DNA from 4 places in the Paenibacillus sp. FSL K6-1558 genome. Region 2 is predicted to be linked to each of the others. Evidence: predicted binding sites of a transcription regulator. Region 2 holds the regulator's gene; each other region holds the start of a gene.
The links. The regulator Rex, encoded in region 2, represses fermentation and respiration genes when NADH is low (regulators of the CRP and FNR family bind a similar motif). The targets are predictions, from matches to a motif close to TTGTGAAATATTTCACAA.

Region 1 (4,209 bases), 180 kb from region 2:
TCTACCAGCTCTACAGCAATGCTATCTACACTGTCATCGTTGTTGCCGTAACAAGGGAATTCACCTTCAATTTCAAAATCAACGGCAATGCCTTGTTCGTTGCGAATCGGTTTAACTTTGGCATATTTGATGGCACTGAGTGAGTCCGCTGCTACCGACAGTCCCGCGATACCACAAGCCATCGTACGTAGAATGTCACGGTCATGGAGCGCCATTTCAATCCGCTCGTAGCTGTATTTATCATGCATATAGTGGATGACGTTAAGAGTGTTCATGTACAGTTTAGCGAGCCACTCCATCATCGGTTTGAAGCGTTTCATCACTTCATTATAATCCAGTACCTCACTTGTAATGGCAGGATACTCCGGACCAACCTGTGCTCCCGATTTTTCGTCACGTCCACCGTTGATCGCATACAGTAATGCTTTCGCCAAGTTGGCACGTGCGCCGAAGAACTGCATTTGTTTACCGATCTTCATTGCAGATACACAGCAGGCGATACCATAATCATCGCCATAGATTGGACGCATCAGATCATCATTTTCATACTGGATGGAGCTGGTTTCGATCGATACTTTACTGCAATAATCTTTGAAAGCTTCAGGTAACTTCGTGGACCACAGAACAGTCAAGTTCGGCTCCGGAGCAGGTCCCAGGTTGTGCAGTGTGTGCAGGAAACGGAAGCTGTTTTTGGTTACACGTGTTTCGCCGTTGACGGACATCCCGCCGATAGACTCTGTTACCCATGTTGGGTCACCACTGAACAATTCGTTGTAATCCGGCGTGCGCAGGAATTTAACAATCCGCAGTTTCATGACAAAGTGGTCAACCAGTTCTTGAGCCTGTTCTTCTGTCAGGATACCTTCTTGCAAATCACGTTCAATGTAGATATCCAGGAATGAAGATACACGTCCCAGGGACATTGCAGCACCGTTCTGTTCTTTGATCGCTGCAAGGTAGCCGAAGTACAACCATTGGAATGCTTCTTTAGCCGTTGTTGCTGGTAATGAAATATCGAAGCCATGCATCTCGCCCAGTTGTTTCAGTTCTTGCAGTGCACGAATCTGTTCGGATAACTCTTCGCGCAAACGAATGACATCTTCATCAATAACATCAACTTCAAGTGCATTGAGCTCACCTTTTTTGTTACGAATCAGGAAGTCAACTCCGTACAAAGCTACCCGGCGATAGTCACCGATGATCCGGCCACGACCGTAAGCATCCGGCAAACCTGTGATAATACCCGCTTTACGTGCTGCACGCATCTCGGAAGTGTAAGCATCGAATACACCTTGGTTATGCGTTTTACGAATATTTGTAAATATATCAATGACACCTTGTGGCATTTCGAACCCGTATGCTTCACAAGCATCAATCATCATGCGAATTCCGCCGAATGGCTGAATGGAACGTTTGAACGGAGCGTCTGTTTGAACTCCGACAATCTGCTCTTTGCTTTGATCCAAATATCCCGGTTGGTGGGAAGTAATTGTTGCAGGCGTATTCACATCAACGTCAAGCACCCCACCGTTATCCCGTTCTTTTTTGGTCAGGTCGGATACAATATCCCACAATTCTTTGGTATTCTGGGTTGCACCTGCAAGGAACGCCTCATCGCCATAATATGGGGAAAGGTTATGTTCCAGAAAATCATTCACATTAACCGTCTTGGTCCATGTTCCTTTGGTAAAGTTTCTCCAGCCTGTTTGTTGTTTAACATCTTTTTCGATCACCGACATCGTAATCCCTCCGCTTTTTTGGATTTCTGGACACATTATATTGTTGCAATAGACGTATCATCATGTGTCCAAAGCCGCGATTTATGTGAATTGTTTCACATGATCCGGAACACGTTCTCTCTACTGGGGAACCGGAACCGCGGAATGAATGTTTTTCTTATATTTTCAGTATACGTCGAGCAAGTCACACCATCTGTGATTTTTATCACAAACTCTGGATGTTGTCTTATTGCACTGCGCCACGGTTGTTCCCACTTGACCACTCCGCGGGCAGAACAACTTCAGATCGCTGTTATCTCCGGATTTTTTCGATTCACTTTTCCAAAGTGAAAATCCGGTGATAAATGCGAACGCTTCGCTTCTTCCGTCTGTCCTGCCCGCTCCGTTATCGTGTGAACCTCTTCTGTGCAAACAGCCCCCTCCCCTTTGTTCCTAGCATTTTGGGGAACCATTGCTCCGCTATGCTCGGAGCAACCAAGGTCTTGTAGGAGGTTCCTGAAAAACGGACGCTTCGCTTCTCCGTTTTTCTGCCCATCCTTTTTCTACTGCTTACGCGGGTATCACTTTGCTACAACTCTACTGGTACGTTCTCGTGTGACCTCATTCATGCATGAGACCACAATGCTCCTGAAAAACGGACGGTCCGCTTCGACCTTGTACAAGACCTGTCCGATAAATAAGGGCTTCGTTTCTCGTTTCTCTGCCCTCTTTGCCTCACCTCCTACAACGATCTATCCGTTTTCTCCCTTGCTCACTTTCCTTTTTCCCACCTCCTTTCCTATCTCTCCGCTCTTTCCTTCGGCTATGCAACTCTATACGGCAATCGGGGCTCCCCAATGTGGAGAACCCCTGAATCACTTGCCTTAACTTGAAGTACTAAGTTGTAATTTATGTTGCTTGTTATTCAAATTTGCCATAGAAAGCGTTGCGGTACACATCGGCAAGTTCAGTGACCAGCGGCAGTTTTGGATTCGCTGTTGTACATTGGTCTTCGAAGGCGCGATCTGCCAAGTAGTCTACACGCGATTCGAAGTCTTTCGCGTCAAAGCCGATCTCCTGGAACGATTCCTCGATGCCCAGTTTTTTGTTCAGATCACGGATGGCTTTGATCAAGCTGTTCACGCCTTCTTCGGTTGTGCGTGCTGGTAATCCGAGAATACGTGCGATTTCGGCATACCGCTCATCTGCCACAAAGTGCGAATATTTCGGGAACGATGCAAATTTCGTCGGTTTTTTCGCATTGTAACGAATAACGTGTGGTAATAGGATGGCATTGGTGCGTCCGTGTGCGGTGTGATATTGACCGCCCCATTTATGCGCCAAGCTGTGGTTAATGCCCAGGAACGCGTTGGCAAAAGCCATACCGGCAATCGTGGAAGCATTATGCATTTTCTCGCGTGCCAGTTTGTCACCTTGCAGTGACGATTGCTCCAGGTATTGGAACACCAGTTGGATGGCTTTGATTGCCAGACCGTCTGTGTAGTCATTCGCCATAACGGATACGTACGCTTCAATCGCATGTGTCAATACGTCCATACCGGTGTCGGCTACTGCCGTTTTTGGCAAACTGTATACGAACTCAGGGTCAACAATCGCCACATCTGGTGTCAATTCATAGTCAGCGAGCGGATATTTGGTGTTGCCATGCTCTTTATCCGTAATTACCGCAAACGATGTGACTTCCGAACCTGTACCCGATGTTGTCGGGATGGCTACGAATTTCGCTTTCGATCCGAGTCTTGGGTATTTGTAAATCCGTTTACGGATATCCATGAATTTTTGTTTCAGGTTGTTGAACTCTGTATCCGGATATTCATAGAACAACCACATCGCTTTGGCAGCATCCATCGGTGACCCGCCACCGAGTGCGATAATACAGTCTGGCTGGAAGCGTTCCATCATGGCTGTACCGCGGTCTACTGTTGTTGTTGATGGATCTGGCTCAACTTCTGAGAAGACTTCAATCGCTACCGGTGTCTGACGTTGACGCAGATAATGCTCTACTTTTTCCACATATCCGAGTTTGACCATCATGGCATCTGTAATAATCGCTACGCGAGTAATGTCCGGCATTTTGGCAAGGTATTGAGTTGCCCCTTTTTCGAAGTAGACTTTGTTCGGCACTTTGAACCATTGCATATTCACGGTACGGCGAGCCACCCTTTTCACATTGATTAGGTTCACAGCAGTTACGTTGGAAGATGTCGAGTTACGTCCGTACGATCCACAACCCAGTGTCAACGATGGCATGTTGGTATTATAGATATCTCCGATTGCGCCATGTGTTGAAGGGGAGTTCACGATAATCCGTCCGGTTTGCAGGCGATCCGCAAATTGATTGATCACTTCTTCATTGTTCGAATGAATGACAGAGGAGTGACCCATACCACCAAAAGCAACCACTTCTGCCGCACGCTCAATACCATCTTTTGCAGATTTAACTTTGTAACACGCCAGCACCGGACTCAGT
Region 2 (4,209 bases):
TTAGAACAATAGGCAATACTTTCAGCTTCAAATGAATTACCCCTCCCAAAATGAGCCCGTCCTTAATCTACAGGCTTGTATATTTAGCTGTACATCATGTCTGCAACGTTTATTGCAGATTTATTTGCGTTGTTCGTTAACTTCAGTACATATCTGAGTATATCACATCGTATATACAATTTCGAAGGCGAAAATATGAATAAATTAATAATTTTAACTATTTCATTGATGTTCAATGGTTTGAATGCCAAAAAAACCGGTTCAGTCGGTATCCCGTCTGCCGGTTTTTTGGCTTATTGTTATGTGCAACTATCTATGAATTGACCGTTTTATTCATCATCATAATGAAAGAAGATGTATGAAGTCAGCTGTTCGGTAACGTATATACCAGATCGACTTGCTCTCCGTTGCTAAATCGGTAAAAGCGATAATAGTTATGCGTATCATCGTTATAGTACACTTGCCACACATAGATATTGTTCACAACACCTGGCATGATCCGTTTGATCTCACCGCCTGGAACATCTGAGCTGAAACGGTTGCGAATCTGCATTTCGGTCATCCCGTTCTGCAATAACTCACTGTGCACACCTGCCGCGCCTTGTACAGGCTGATTGTTATTATCAAACTTAACCCAGACCATAATGTCCTGATTATCTTTGTTTTTAGCTGTCATCGTCCAGTATATGTTGTCAGCGCCACTCTTTTCGCCCCACACGTACTTCCGCAGTTCATCAGGTGCTGTAATGCCCAGCTGGTTCTGTGCCGATTCAATCGCCAATGCTTCTTCCTGCCGCTGATCCTGCGTGACATAGACGTAATATCGCTGAAGCCCAATCAAGATCAGAACGAGAATGAGCAGCGATATCCATATCCACTTCTTTTTTTTCTTCAAGAGTTGAACTTCCTTTCCCTAAAAGTGCGCATTGAAGTTGCCTCTTAACGCGCAAGCAATTGATCAAAAGCCAACTGGGATTCCCGCAAAATGCGCTCTTCATCCAGTGTTAAACATTCACCATGTTTTACGACTTGTTTGCCATCTACCCATACATGTTCCACATCTTTCGCCGAAGCCGAGTAAATTGCATGTGAAATCAAATCCGTGTGTGGATAGAAGTGAGCCTGTTCAATGTTGAGTGCAATAAAATCAGCCTTTTTACCGACTTTCAAAGCTCCAGTATCGTTCAGGAAGATGGACTTCGCACCGTAAGCTGTTCCAAGAAGCAACGCTTCCCCGGCAGGTACGGCGGTAGGATCACCGGATACTCCTTTATGAATTAAAGCTGCAAGTCTCATTTCCTCAAACATATCGAGATTGTTGTTGCTTGCCGGTCCGTCTGTTCCCAAAGATACAGTAACTCCTGCTTTCAACAAAGCGGGAACACGAGCTACACCCGATGCAAGCTTCAAATTACTACCCGGATTATGCGATACAGCGACATCATGACGTGCCAAGATTTCGATCTCTTCATCGTTGAGATGCACAGCATGCGCTACGAGTGAAGGACGTGAGAAAAAGCCATGCTTCTCCAAATGTGCCACTGGACGCATGCCATAATCTGATACATTCTGCTCCACTTCACGAAGCGTCTCTGACATGTGCGTATGGAGAGGCAGGTTTAGATCATGCGCAACTTGAACAAGCTTCTCTATGTAATCTGGAGGGCATGTGTAAGGCGCGTGCGGAGAGATTACGGTTGTGATGCGTCCATCCGCCTGTCCATTCCATTCACGAGCAAATGCTGCGGACTCTTCCAGCTTTCTCATCTGCTCTTCTTCCGAACACAGTCCAATGACACCCCGAGCCAGCGCAGCTCTAGCTCCTGACTGTTCAACCACTTTTGCTACCTGATCCATGTGGTCATACATGTCCAGGAAAGCTGTTGTTCCGCCTTTTAACATCTCAAGCACCGAAAGGGATGCTCCCCAATACACGTCCTCAGAAGTCATTTTGGCTTCCATTGGCCACATTTTTTCTTGTAACCACACTTGTAATGCCAGGTCATCACCATGACCTCGAAGCAGAGACATTGCCGCATGACCATGCGTATTGATCAGACCCGGCAGGAAGAGCAGTCCTTTTCCATCCACTTTAGGCAGGTTCTCGTCACCATCCGGCAGCGTCTCACCAATATGCACAATCTTGTTATTTTCAACGACCATATACCCTTGAATCACAGTCCAATTGGCACCTTCATTTACAGCAAATTTACCATTTTGGATTACCCATTTATTCGTTGTTGTCATCAAGCTCATCTTCCTTCCCGTTCTCCAAATAATAAGCCAAACTGAGCAAATCCGTTGTAAAGTCTGCATGATGAATCCGCACATGTGAAGGCGTTTTTAGAATCGTTGGCGCAAAATTCAGAATCGCCTCAATGCCCGATTGAATCAGTTGATCGGCAACATTCTGAGCTTCCGTGTCCGGCACCGTGATGATCCCGATACGAATGTTATCTTTCTGAACCGCTTCTGTAAGTTCTTCCATAGGTTTGACCGTCAGGCTATTAATTTTACTGCCAATCTTAGGCCCAAACGCATCAAAAATAGCGACAATTTTCATATTGTCCTTCAAATAAGCATTATAATTCGATAAGGCATGTCCGAGATTACCGGCCCCTACCAGAGCCACATTAATTTGCTGATCAATTTTCAAAATGTGACGAATCTTCTCGATCAGGTAAGACACATCATACCCGATTCCTTTACGACCAAAATCACCGAAATAAGCTAAATCTTTACGGATTTGAGCTGGATTCAAATCCAGTCGCTGTCCTAGCTCCTGCGAGGAAACCGTTGTCACCTCACGCTGAACCAACTCGTTTAAATAACGCAAATATACAGGCAGACGCCGTACTACCGCTTCTGATATTTTATCCGATTTCATCCTTGCTCCCCCTTACCATCGCCACGATTAAATAAATATTGAAAAGATGAGCATTCTGTATACATGCAATATCCATGCATGATGTCCTCATACAGAATGCCCGAATTATTAGGAATATAAGTTCATTAAAGCGCTGCCCTGTTCGAACTTTGTGAAGTCTTCTTCAAAGTTTAACGCCATGGTGAAGTCCAATGCAATGTTATAGCTTTACATCGTAATTATTTTTGAGTTTCTGCAGGTCGATCTAACCATTCAGCAATACGGGGAACCATCTGTTCTGTCAGCATATGCTCCATCTTTGGTCCCGGTAGCGAATACAGGAAGTACTTGCCGTAATAAGCTTCAATTACACGCGTATCATACACAATGACGATTCCGCGATCTTTGCCTGTCCGAACAAGCCTGCCGAACCCCTGCTTGAAGCGAATGACGGCCTGCGGCACAGAAAGCTTCATAAATGGATTTTTCTTCTGCTCTTGCAACAGTTCACTCTTCGCTTCCAGAAGCGGATGGTTAGGCGGCTGGAAAGGCAGTCTCACAATCGCAAGACAGGTCAGCGCTTCACCCGGAATATCCACGCCCTCCCAGAAGCTACTCGTACCCAGCAGGACTGCTGCTTTGGCATCTTGGAAGCGTCGGGTCAACTTCGAACGATTCCCGCTGTCAACACCTTGCCCCAGTAGCGAGATGTCATTCCCGGACAAAGCCTCTTTCAGTGGTTCATAGACTTGTCGAAGCATTTTATAAGAGGTAAACAGCACCATCATACGTCCTTGAGTTGCAATCGCCGTCTCAGCAAGAGAGTGCACCAGCATCTGTACAAAGTGCGCGTCCCCTACGCTCCCCTTCAGACTCGGGAAATCCCGCGGGATTACTAACAAAGCTTGTTCCCGATAATTGAATGGGGAAGGTAGCACCGAGGTCAGAAGCCGATTATTGTCGGCAGCTTCCTGCAAACCCAGTTGCTCAATCATGAACTGGAATGACTTATCCACCGACAGCGTAGCCGATGTAAGAACAACGCTTTTCTTTTTATCGAAAAACATCTCTTTCAATTGTGCGCTCACATCCACCGGAACAGCGTATAGCTGGAGTGACTTGCTACGGAACTGTCCGCTGGCCTCCATCCAGTACACGGTCTTGGCATCATCCATACGCATGAAGAATCTTAAATTCTCCTTCATCGTCGTCAGATCTTTCAAGAGCCCGGTGATATCAGTGATCAGACTGTCGGACTGATAATCATCCTGATCTTCTTTTACTTCGAGCAACAGTTTGTCACCCTTACGAACCAAATCACCCAATGTCACATAGATCTGGTT
Region 3 (4,209 bases), 2.6 Mb from region 2:
AGAAATCTACACAAGCTGATATCTAGTAAGGCCGAAGCCTTGAGCTGTTCTTGGCTTCTATTGAGAAGCCATGTCGGGCTATGTTAAAATAATTAAAGTGTCTCGAGAGGAGGTAGGGGATGAATCGGTTCATCCGGAATTCTGGTTTTTATTTGATTCTTTTTTTAGTTGTGGTGGGTTTAGTTAGATTTATCACAGATGGAAACGATGTTATAGAAAACCCTAGATATGATCAGTTTCGTGCTGAGGTTAAAGCCAACAATATCGCCGAAGTGACTGTTCAATTCAATGGTCAGACATATCTCGTGACCGGCCGATACAAACAAGCACCTGATGGGGCCAAATCAGAAAATTTCTCAACGTATATTCCTCCTACGGATGAGGCAATTACCGAACTTGTAGCTGCAAGTGAAGCTAACAAATTTGAATATCATCAGGAACCAATGAAAGGTGACAGCATCTGGTTGACGTTGCTGACTTCCTTTATTCCTTTGATCATTATGTTCCTGCTGTTCTTCTTCCTGTTTAATCAGGCTCAAGGCGGCGGCGGTAAAGTAATGAACTTTGGTAAAAGCCGTGCTCGCCTCTACAATGAAGAGAAGAAGCGCGTTACATTTGAAGATGTGGCGGGTGCAGACGAGGAGAAACAAGAGCTTGTTGAAGTCGTAGACTTCCTCAAGGACCCTCGGAAGTTCGCAGCCGTTGGGGCACGTATTCCGAAGGGCGTATTGCTCGTAGGTCCTCCAGGTACAGGTAAGACATTGCTTGCTCGTGCTGTAGCCGGTGAAGCAGGTGTACCATTCTTCAGCATTTCCGGTTCCGATTTCGTTGAAATGTTTGTCGGTGTCGGTGCATCACGTGTACGTGACTTGTTCGAAAATGCAAAGAAAAATGCGCCTTGTATCATCTTTATTGACGAGATCGATGCAGTAGGACGTCAGCGTGGTGCTGGTCTGGGCGGAGGTCACGACGAGCGTGAACAGACCCTTAACCAATTGCTCGTTGAAATGGACGGATTCGGTGCAAACGAAGGTATTATCATCGTTGCCGCAACGAACCGTGCAGACATTCTGGACCCTGCGTTGTTGCGCCCAGGCCGTTTTGACCGTCAAATTACAGTGGATCGTCCAGACGTCAAGGGCCGTGAAGCTGTACTGAAAGTACACTCCCGTAATAAACCGCTCACGAAAGATGTGAAATTGGACATCATCGCGAAGCGTACAACAGGTTTCTCGGGTGCAGACCTGGAGAACTTGCTGAATGAAGCGGCATTGCTCGCAGCACGCCGTAACAGAAAAGATATTTCCATGCGTGAAGTGGATGAGGCGATTGACCGAGTCATCGTTGGTACGGAGAAGAAAAGCCGTGTCATCAGTGATCGGGAGAAACGCATTGTTGCTTATCACGAAGCAGGCCATACCATTGTAGGATACTTCCTGGAACATGCTGATATGGTACATAAAGTGACCATCATTCCGCGCGGACGTGCGGGTGGATATGTAATCATGTTGCCAAAAGAAGACCGTATGCTCGTTACCAAACAGGAGTTGCTGGATAAAGTAACCGGACTTCTCGGAGGTCGCGTGGCGGAAGAATTGTTTATCGGTGAGATCGGTACCGGTGCATACAGTGACTTCCAACAAGCGACAGGTATCGTTCGTAGCATGGTTATGGAATACGGTATGAGTGAGAAACTGGGTCCAATGCAATTCGGAAGTTCACAAGGACAGGTATTCCTTGGACGGGATATCGGTCATGAACAGAATTACTCGGATTCCATCGCATATGAGATCGACCAAGAGATGCAACGCTTTATTAACGACTGTTATGAGAAGTGTAAAGCTCTCCTTACCAAACATACAAGAGAGATGCATCTGATCGCTGAAACACTGCTTGAAGTGGAGACACTGGAAATGGATCAGATCAAGCAATTGATTGAAACAGGTTCCTTGACACCAAAAGCAGAAGGCGATAACTCAGGAGAAGGTACGCCAAATGAAGGCGGCGAGCCAATCATTGATAACATCGGTGATGTTCGCGTTCGCATTCAAGGCAAAGATGAAACATCTGAGCCACCAGCTGGAGATATTCCAAACGAAGCTCCTGACCTGGATAAGGGCAGCAATGATCCGAATGATGGTGGCTCAAAGCCAACATCTTAATATGTAACATGTCTGGTCATGTGACCGGAATGAAAAGAGAGCCCTTGTGGCTCTCTTTTTTTTGTAGGATTTATTCAAGATCAGAAGAAACAGATAATCAAGAGCTATATGGCGAACCGGATAGCATAAGGGGGAAAAGGCAGTATATCCTGCCTTTTTTCATTTATTGACAGAGTCGTGAACGTTGTGTACATTAGTTGTTAAACCGCTTGTGATTCGTTTCACCAGCGAACATAACGACATAGGTTAGTCCATGAAACAGCGCTTGACGCTGTCCCGATAAGGAGAGGATCACAGGTGGAAGCTCTGGCTTTAGAGCGCAAGGCTGAGATGAATCGTGAGCTGCGTGAGCGGCTGATGGAACTCAAGAAGGAACGTAATGCTATTATTCTTGCTCATTATTATCAACGTGATGAAGTACAGGAAGTCGCAGATTTCCGGGGAGACTCTTTCCTGCTGGCCCAGAAGGCAGCGCAAACAGATGCGGATGTTATTGTATTCTGTGGTGTTCATTTTATGGGTGAAAGCGCTAAAATTCTGGCTCCGGGCAAAACCGTTTTGATCCCTGATGAACGTGCCGGGTGCCCAATGGCAGACATGGTGAACGTGGACGGATTACGTAAGCTGAAGGCACAACACCCGAACGCCAAGGTAGTCACCTACATTAATTCCTCGGCTGAGATCAAAGCAGAAACAGATATTTGCTGTACATCAGCAAACGCTGTTCGTGTAATCCAGTCTGTGGATTCCGAAGAAATCATCTGGGTACCGGACAAAAACCTGGGGCATTATGTACAGCAGCACACAGACAAGAAGATGATCATCTGGGAGGGTTACTGCAATACACACGATATGCTCACGGTAAAAGATGTTGTTGAGATGAAGGCTAAATATCCGAATGCTGAGTTTGTGGTGCACCCCGAGTGTCGCCCTGAAGTTGTAGAAATGGGGGATTTTGTAGGCAGCACAACAGCCATTTTGGAATATTGCAAGAAATCCTCCACTAAGGAATTCATTGTCGGCACGGAGGATGGCACAGGATATCAGCTTCGCCTCGACAGTCCGGATAAACAGTTCCATTTTGCGACCAAGTTCCTGGTATGTCCGAACATGAAGGTGAACAACCTGAAGAAGCTGGTCAAATGCCTGGAGACGATGAAGCCTCAGATCTATGTCCCACCGGCTGTTGCTGATAAAGCCAGAGAATCACTAGAGCGCATGTTACTGGTGAAGTAACATGCGTTACTCTTGCTCCGAGACAGGTGAATAAGATGATACCGCAATATATATATGATTTTGACCTCTCTGCGCTGCCAATGGTGGAGACCGATGTACTGGTGATCGGTTCAGGCATTGCTGGTCTGTTTACCGCAATTAAGGCTAGCGAACAGCATCGTGTTCTGATGATTACGAAGAAGTCTTTACTTGAGAGTAACACCAGATATGCGCAGGGCGGGATTGCGGCTGTTATTGCTGAAGATGATTCTCCTGCGTACCACTTGCAAGATACTCTTGTTGCCGGAGCCGGTTTGTGTCGATCCGAGGCAGTTGAAGTATTGGTGAATGAGGGCCCAGACGGTGTCAGAGAACTGATCCGTCTGGGAACATTGTTCGATCTGGAGAACGGCGAGTTGGCGTTGACGCAGGAAGGTGCGCACAGCCACCGCCGTATTTTACATGCCAATGGGGATGCAACTGGATATGAGATCGTAAGGGCGCTCGCTGTTGAGGTTCACGAGCATCCAGGCATTGACGTTTGGGATGAGCACTTTGTGGTGGATTTGATTACGGATCGAGGAGAATGTATCGGTGCTCTGATTCTGAAAGAAGACGGCTCAAAGGTGTTTGTCAAAGCAAAAGCAACAGTGCTCTGCTCAGGCGGTGCGGGACAGCTGTATCGTTATACGACGAATCCGGATGTAGCTACAGCTGATGGGGTAGCTATGGCATACCGTGCGGGGGCTATAGTTCGTGATATGGAATTCATCCAGTTTCACCCGACATCCTTATGTTACCCGGGAGCACCCCGCTTCCTGGTATCTGAAGC
Region 4 (4,209 bases), 3.5 Mb from region 2:
TCATCGGGTCACGGCCGTATTTCCCCACATATGCTCGCAAAAGAATGTGACCTTTCGGCGCTGTATGCTCCCACTTAGATGATGTCCAGGTGCAGGCTGTAATTTTGCGTTCTTCCTTGCGCGGTACAACAAAGCCGGATGCATTCAGGGAAACACCCACATCCTGCTCGCGATAAGCAAGTACGACGTTCATCACCGAAGCATACGGGATCGCACGCAGGTGTTCTGCAATCGCCTCATGCTCATGTGCAAGCATATCCGCTGCTGCATACGCTGGAGTCGCAATCACTACCGCATCCGCCGCAAGCGTCGTTCCATTGTTAAACTGAACCGTATAACGTATAGTGTCTTTTCCTTGCTCTTGTTCTGCTTTCGACACACGGGAAATTTCCGTGTTCCTGATCAAATGTGCTGTGGAAGAAAGTGTCTGTTCAAGTTGCGTTACCACACCTTCCAGTCCGCCCCGTGCACTCAAAAACATGCTTCGAGTGGCCGTGCCCGATGGTTTTGATGCGGGTTTGAGAGCTGGACGGGTTGCCGATATAGTTGTAGGTTGTGACGTAGACTCCGTTGTGGTTTGAGCCGTAGGCTTGACTGTTTGCTTCGGGGCGCGGCTTTTTCTCACACCCAGCATGCCCACGATCAGGCTACGGTATTTTTGCTCCGTTTCCTGTAGCATTGGGAACGTTGCTTGTACACTCAGTCCGTCCGCATTGCCAGCATATATGCCTGCCAAGAGCGGCTCGGCGATCTGCTCCAGTACTTCATCGCCAAGGCGTCTGCGTAGCAGTTGCCCCAGGGACTCATCCTCCCTGCTCGACCTCCGCGGCAAAACAAGATCTGCCGCTGCTCGCACCTTGCCCCGAAGGGACAATAAACGAGTTGTTACGAAGGGTTTCCACTTCGTAGGCACTCCGAGCATAAAGCCATCCGGAATCGGATGCAGTTTATTCCGATACGCGATATAGCTATGCGACACCCCTGGACGCGTACCAACGAGTTCTTCACCCATACCGAGCTCCTGCATAAGCTCAATGATGGAGGTTTTCCGTGCGAGAAAAGAATCGGGCCCCCGTTCGATCACGAATCCATTCCTTCTACCGGTGTGCACATGTCCACCGAATCGATCATTTTTTTCAACAATAATAAGTTCTGCTGCAACATCATTCGCTCTGCAAAACTGTTCGATATAATAAGCTGCGCTCAATCCGGTAATGCCACCGCCAGCGATGACAACTTGTTTCGTGCGTTGATTATCCATGCTACACTTCCCGCCATATAAACTTTAACGCAGCGCCGCCGGGATATAGGCACAGGAAGGATCACTGGCCATATAATCTCCCGTCATTGCATACGCTCTTGCTCTGGAGCCACCACACATCGTTTTGTACTCGCAGACTGCACATTTCCCGTTCAATTTCGACTTATCCCGCAAGGTCTGCATCACCGGTGAATTCCGGTACACCTCAATTAGCGACTCATTCTTCACATTACCGCAAACCACGGGCAAGAAACCGCTAGGATAGACGTCTCCCGTGTGACTGATAAACACAAACCCGTCCCCATCATTGACCCCTTGCGGTGCACGTCCCAGCATATCTGGGTGTTTGGCGAGACCCTTGGCAAGATCTGCATGATTTCCTGCGCTCTGCTCGGATTGAAGTTCTAAGCCTTGCTTGGAGTTCTGCTCTGAGGCCTGCTCTGCTCCTGCTGTCCGTTGCTGTATCATTACCCGTCTGTAGTGAGGTGCCTCCGTTGATTTCACGCCGTAAGGCATCTCATGAGCAAGCTGCACCATCCACTTCATGACCTGTTCATGCTCTTCCGCTGTGATCATATCTTTCTCCTGAGCTCTGCCTGTCGGAATGAGGAAAAACAGACTCCACAGCACAACGCCCATCTCTTTCACCTTACGGCTGATGGCTTCCAGATCGTGGAGGTTATAACGGGAAACGGTCGTGTTGATTTGAATCGGAATGGATGCTTCCTGCAAAAATCGAATGCCCCTCATCGTCATATCATAAGAACCTCTGGTTCCGCGAAAATGATCATGAATCTCGGCCGTTGACCCGTCCAGACTAAACGCCCAGCGGGATAAACCGACTTCCTTCGCTTGCATAATTGCCGCTTGAGTGACCTTCGGGGTGGCACTAGGCGTCATGGACACGGGTAGCCTCTTCTCCCGAATCGCATACTCCGCCAGTTCAAACAGATCTGGCCGCATTAGCGGGTCACCCCCCGTGAAAACAAATAACGGTTGTTCCTGCATAGCAGCAATATCATCTATCAACCTTTTTCCCTGTTCGGTGGTCAGTTGACGTGGATCAGCCCGATACTGGGCCTCTGCCCGACAATGCACACATTTCAGCGCACATGCCCGGGTCACTTCCCAGATCACGATGAACGGATATTGGGTATAATCACGTGGCTTCATCTGCGGCCTTAACTGCTGCATTTGCCCCTTGATCTGTGGCATCGTCATCCATTCTCCCCCTATCTACATGCCATTAAGTGTAGAGCAGATGTCGGGTCAGGAAAGTGAGAAGAATCACAAAACAGACATAACGATCACACGGTAACGAATCAGGCAAAATAAAAAAGCGACCTCTCCCGAATCCTGCTCGGAAAAGATCGCCCTATGAAAATATCTATATGTTATAGAAATTAGTTGCCCCAGTATTGCTTCGCAATCTGCTGACCCTGATGAATCTTCGCCCACTGCTGGGCTTCGCTCAGTTCGTTCCCGCTATCACAGGAGGCAAAACCACATTGGTGAGACAGAAGTAGCCTATCTTTGTCAATGATCTTGGAGGCTTCGTCCAGCAGACGAACCACGCGCTCCTCATCATCGAGCGTACTTGTTTTGGAGGACAGTAGACCCAGTACAATTTCTGTATCCGGTCTGTCTTTGAACACTTCCAGCGCTTCGATGGAACCCGCACGATCATCATCCCACTCCAGGAAGAAACGATCATACTTCAATTGCTTCAGGAACAGATTCGCAATCTTCACATACGATCCGCCGCCCATGTTACGGGAGTCATAGTTGCCGCGGCAGTTATGTGTCCACATTTTCAGACCCAGACTATGACCGAAGTCAATGACCGTATTGTTGATATCGATAAACTCCGTGGCGAGACCCTGTACTTCCTCTTGATTAATATGCTCTCCGGTAAAAGGCGAGTTCGGATTGTCATCGGCAAACAGCTCCCAGAGACAGTCATCCATTTGCAGAATTGTACCACCCGCAGTTGCAAACTCCTGCACAAATTCCTTATAAGCACTTACCAAGCCGGCTTTCAGCTCCTGTGTATTCTGGTATACGGCATCCTTGCCCCCAATGTTGTCCGACCACGATAATTCACCGAAAATATGGGACGGCGATGGAATGCAAAGTTTGGTCTGCTTGTCACCCGCTTGGTCTTGCAACTGCTTGAACAGTTGAATGAAATGATGATTCTTGCCGCTCAGTTGCCCCGTAATACGCAGCCCGATATCTTTACGCGTTTCATATTTAGAAGTGCCGTCCACATCCCGGAAAAAGTACCCATGATCCGCAATATACCGCTCCACTCCGCCAAATCCCCACACAAAGTCGAGATGCCACATCGATTTGGAAAATTCGCCGTCCGTGATAACGGACAGGTCGTTCTCAATCTCTTTTTGGATCACTTGTTCAATCGCTTTCGTCTCACATTGCTGGTATCCTTGAAAGTTTTCATAGAATGGATACTGGATATCATCCCGGTGTTCAATCTGTGTTTTATATGTCAGCAGCTCTTCCGGCCGCAATAAACTGCCTACGATCTGGAACTTGTCAGTCATGTAAATAACCCCCTCGTTGTATATGATTATCATATCACGCGGAGCGGGGTTAGAAGAGATACCAAAAATGTATGACTGGTTATAGCTTCAGGCTATAACAACTGGGGAACAAACACATGTATGCTCTTCAATTTTGATGTTTAGTTTTTAGTCTTTTCCCTCTACTGAAATCGTCTCACAGTCATTGAATATTGCGAACCGCTCGAAACATTCCTTCACCATGGCTACCAGTTCTTCGGTTGGCTGCATGTCTTTTTCGTACCAGACATGTTTAACAACAAGCCTTCCAGATTTCCGTTCCACGATAATCTCGGCTCTCCCAATGAACCGGTCTCCATACAGTAAAGGCAACACATAATAACCAAATTTCCGTTTGAGAGCTGG

Region 1: the regulator Rex is predicted to act here: its motif matches at 1,823-1,840, upstream of pflB (formate C-acetyltransferase).
Region 3: the regulator Rex is predicted to act here: its motif matches at 2,372-2,389, upstream of nadA (quinolinate synthase NadA).
Region 4: the regulator Rex is predicted to act here: its motif matches at 2,537-2,554, upstream of MHI38_RS20485 (TIGR04053 family radical SAM/SPASM domain-containing protein).

What each region holds. Positions count from the first base shown of each region.
Region 1 is NZ_JBBOCV010000001.1:1,394,893-1,399,101, forward strand. Features, by position in the region: gene pflB (formate C-acetyltransferase) at 1-1,739, opposite strand, end outside; gene adhE (bifunctional acetaldehyde-CoA/alcohol dehydrogenase) at 2,640-4,209, opposite strand, start outside.
Region 2 is NZ_JBBOCV010000001.1:1,219,757-1,223,965, forward strand. Features, by position in the region: gene MHI38_RS05055 (hypothetical protein) at 1-31, opposite strand, end outside; gene MHI38_RS05060 (hypothetical protein) at 365-895, opposite strand; gene MHI38_RS05065 (amidohydrolase) at 940-2,247, opposite strand; gene MHI38_RS05070 (redox-sensing transcriptional repressor Rex) at 2,231-2,887, opposite strand; gene dinG (ATP-dependent DNA helicase DinG) at 3,106-4,209, opposite strand, start outside.
Region 3 is NZ_JBBOCV010000001.1:3,849,107-3,853,315, forward strand. Features, by position in the region: gene hpt (hypoxanthine phosphoribosyltransferase) at 1-19, shown strand, start outside; gene ftsH (ATP-dependent zinc metalloprotease FtsH) at 120-2,162, shown strand; gene nadA (quinolinate synthase NadA) at 2,460-3,398, shown strand; gene nadB (L-aspartate oxidase) at 3,434-4,209, shown strand, end outside.
Region 4 is NZ_JBBOCV010000001.1:4,710,053-4,714,261, reverse strand. Features, by position in the region: gene hemG (protoporphyrinogen oxidase) at 1-1,261, opposite strand, end outside; gene MHI38_RS20485 (TIGR04053 family radical SAM/SPASM domain-containing protein) at 1,286-2,476, opposite strand; gene MHI38_RS20480 (5-methyltetrahydropteroyltriglutamate--homocysteine methyltransferase) at 2,665-3,825, opposite strand; gene MHI38_RS20475 (winged helix-turn-helix domain-containing protein) at 3,973-4,209, opposite strand, start outside.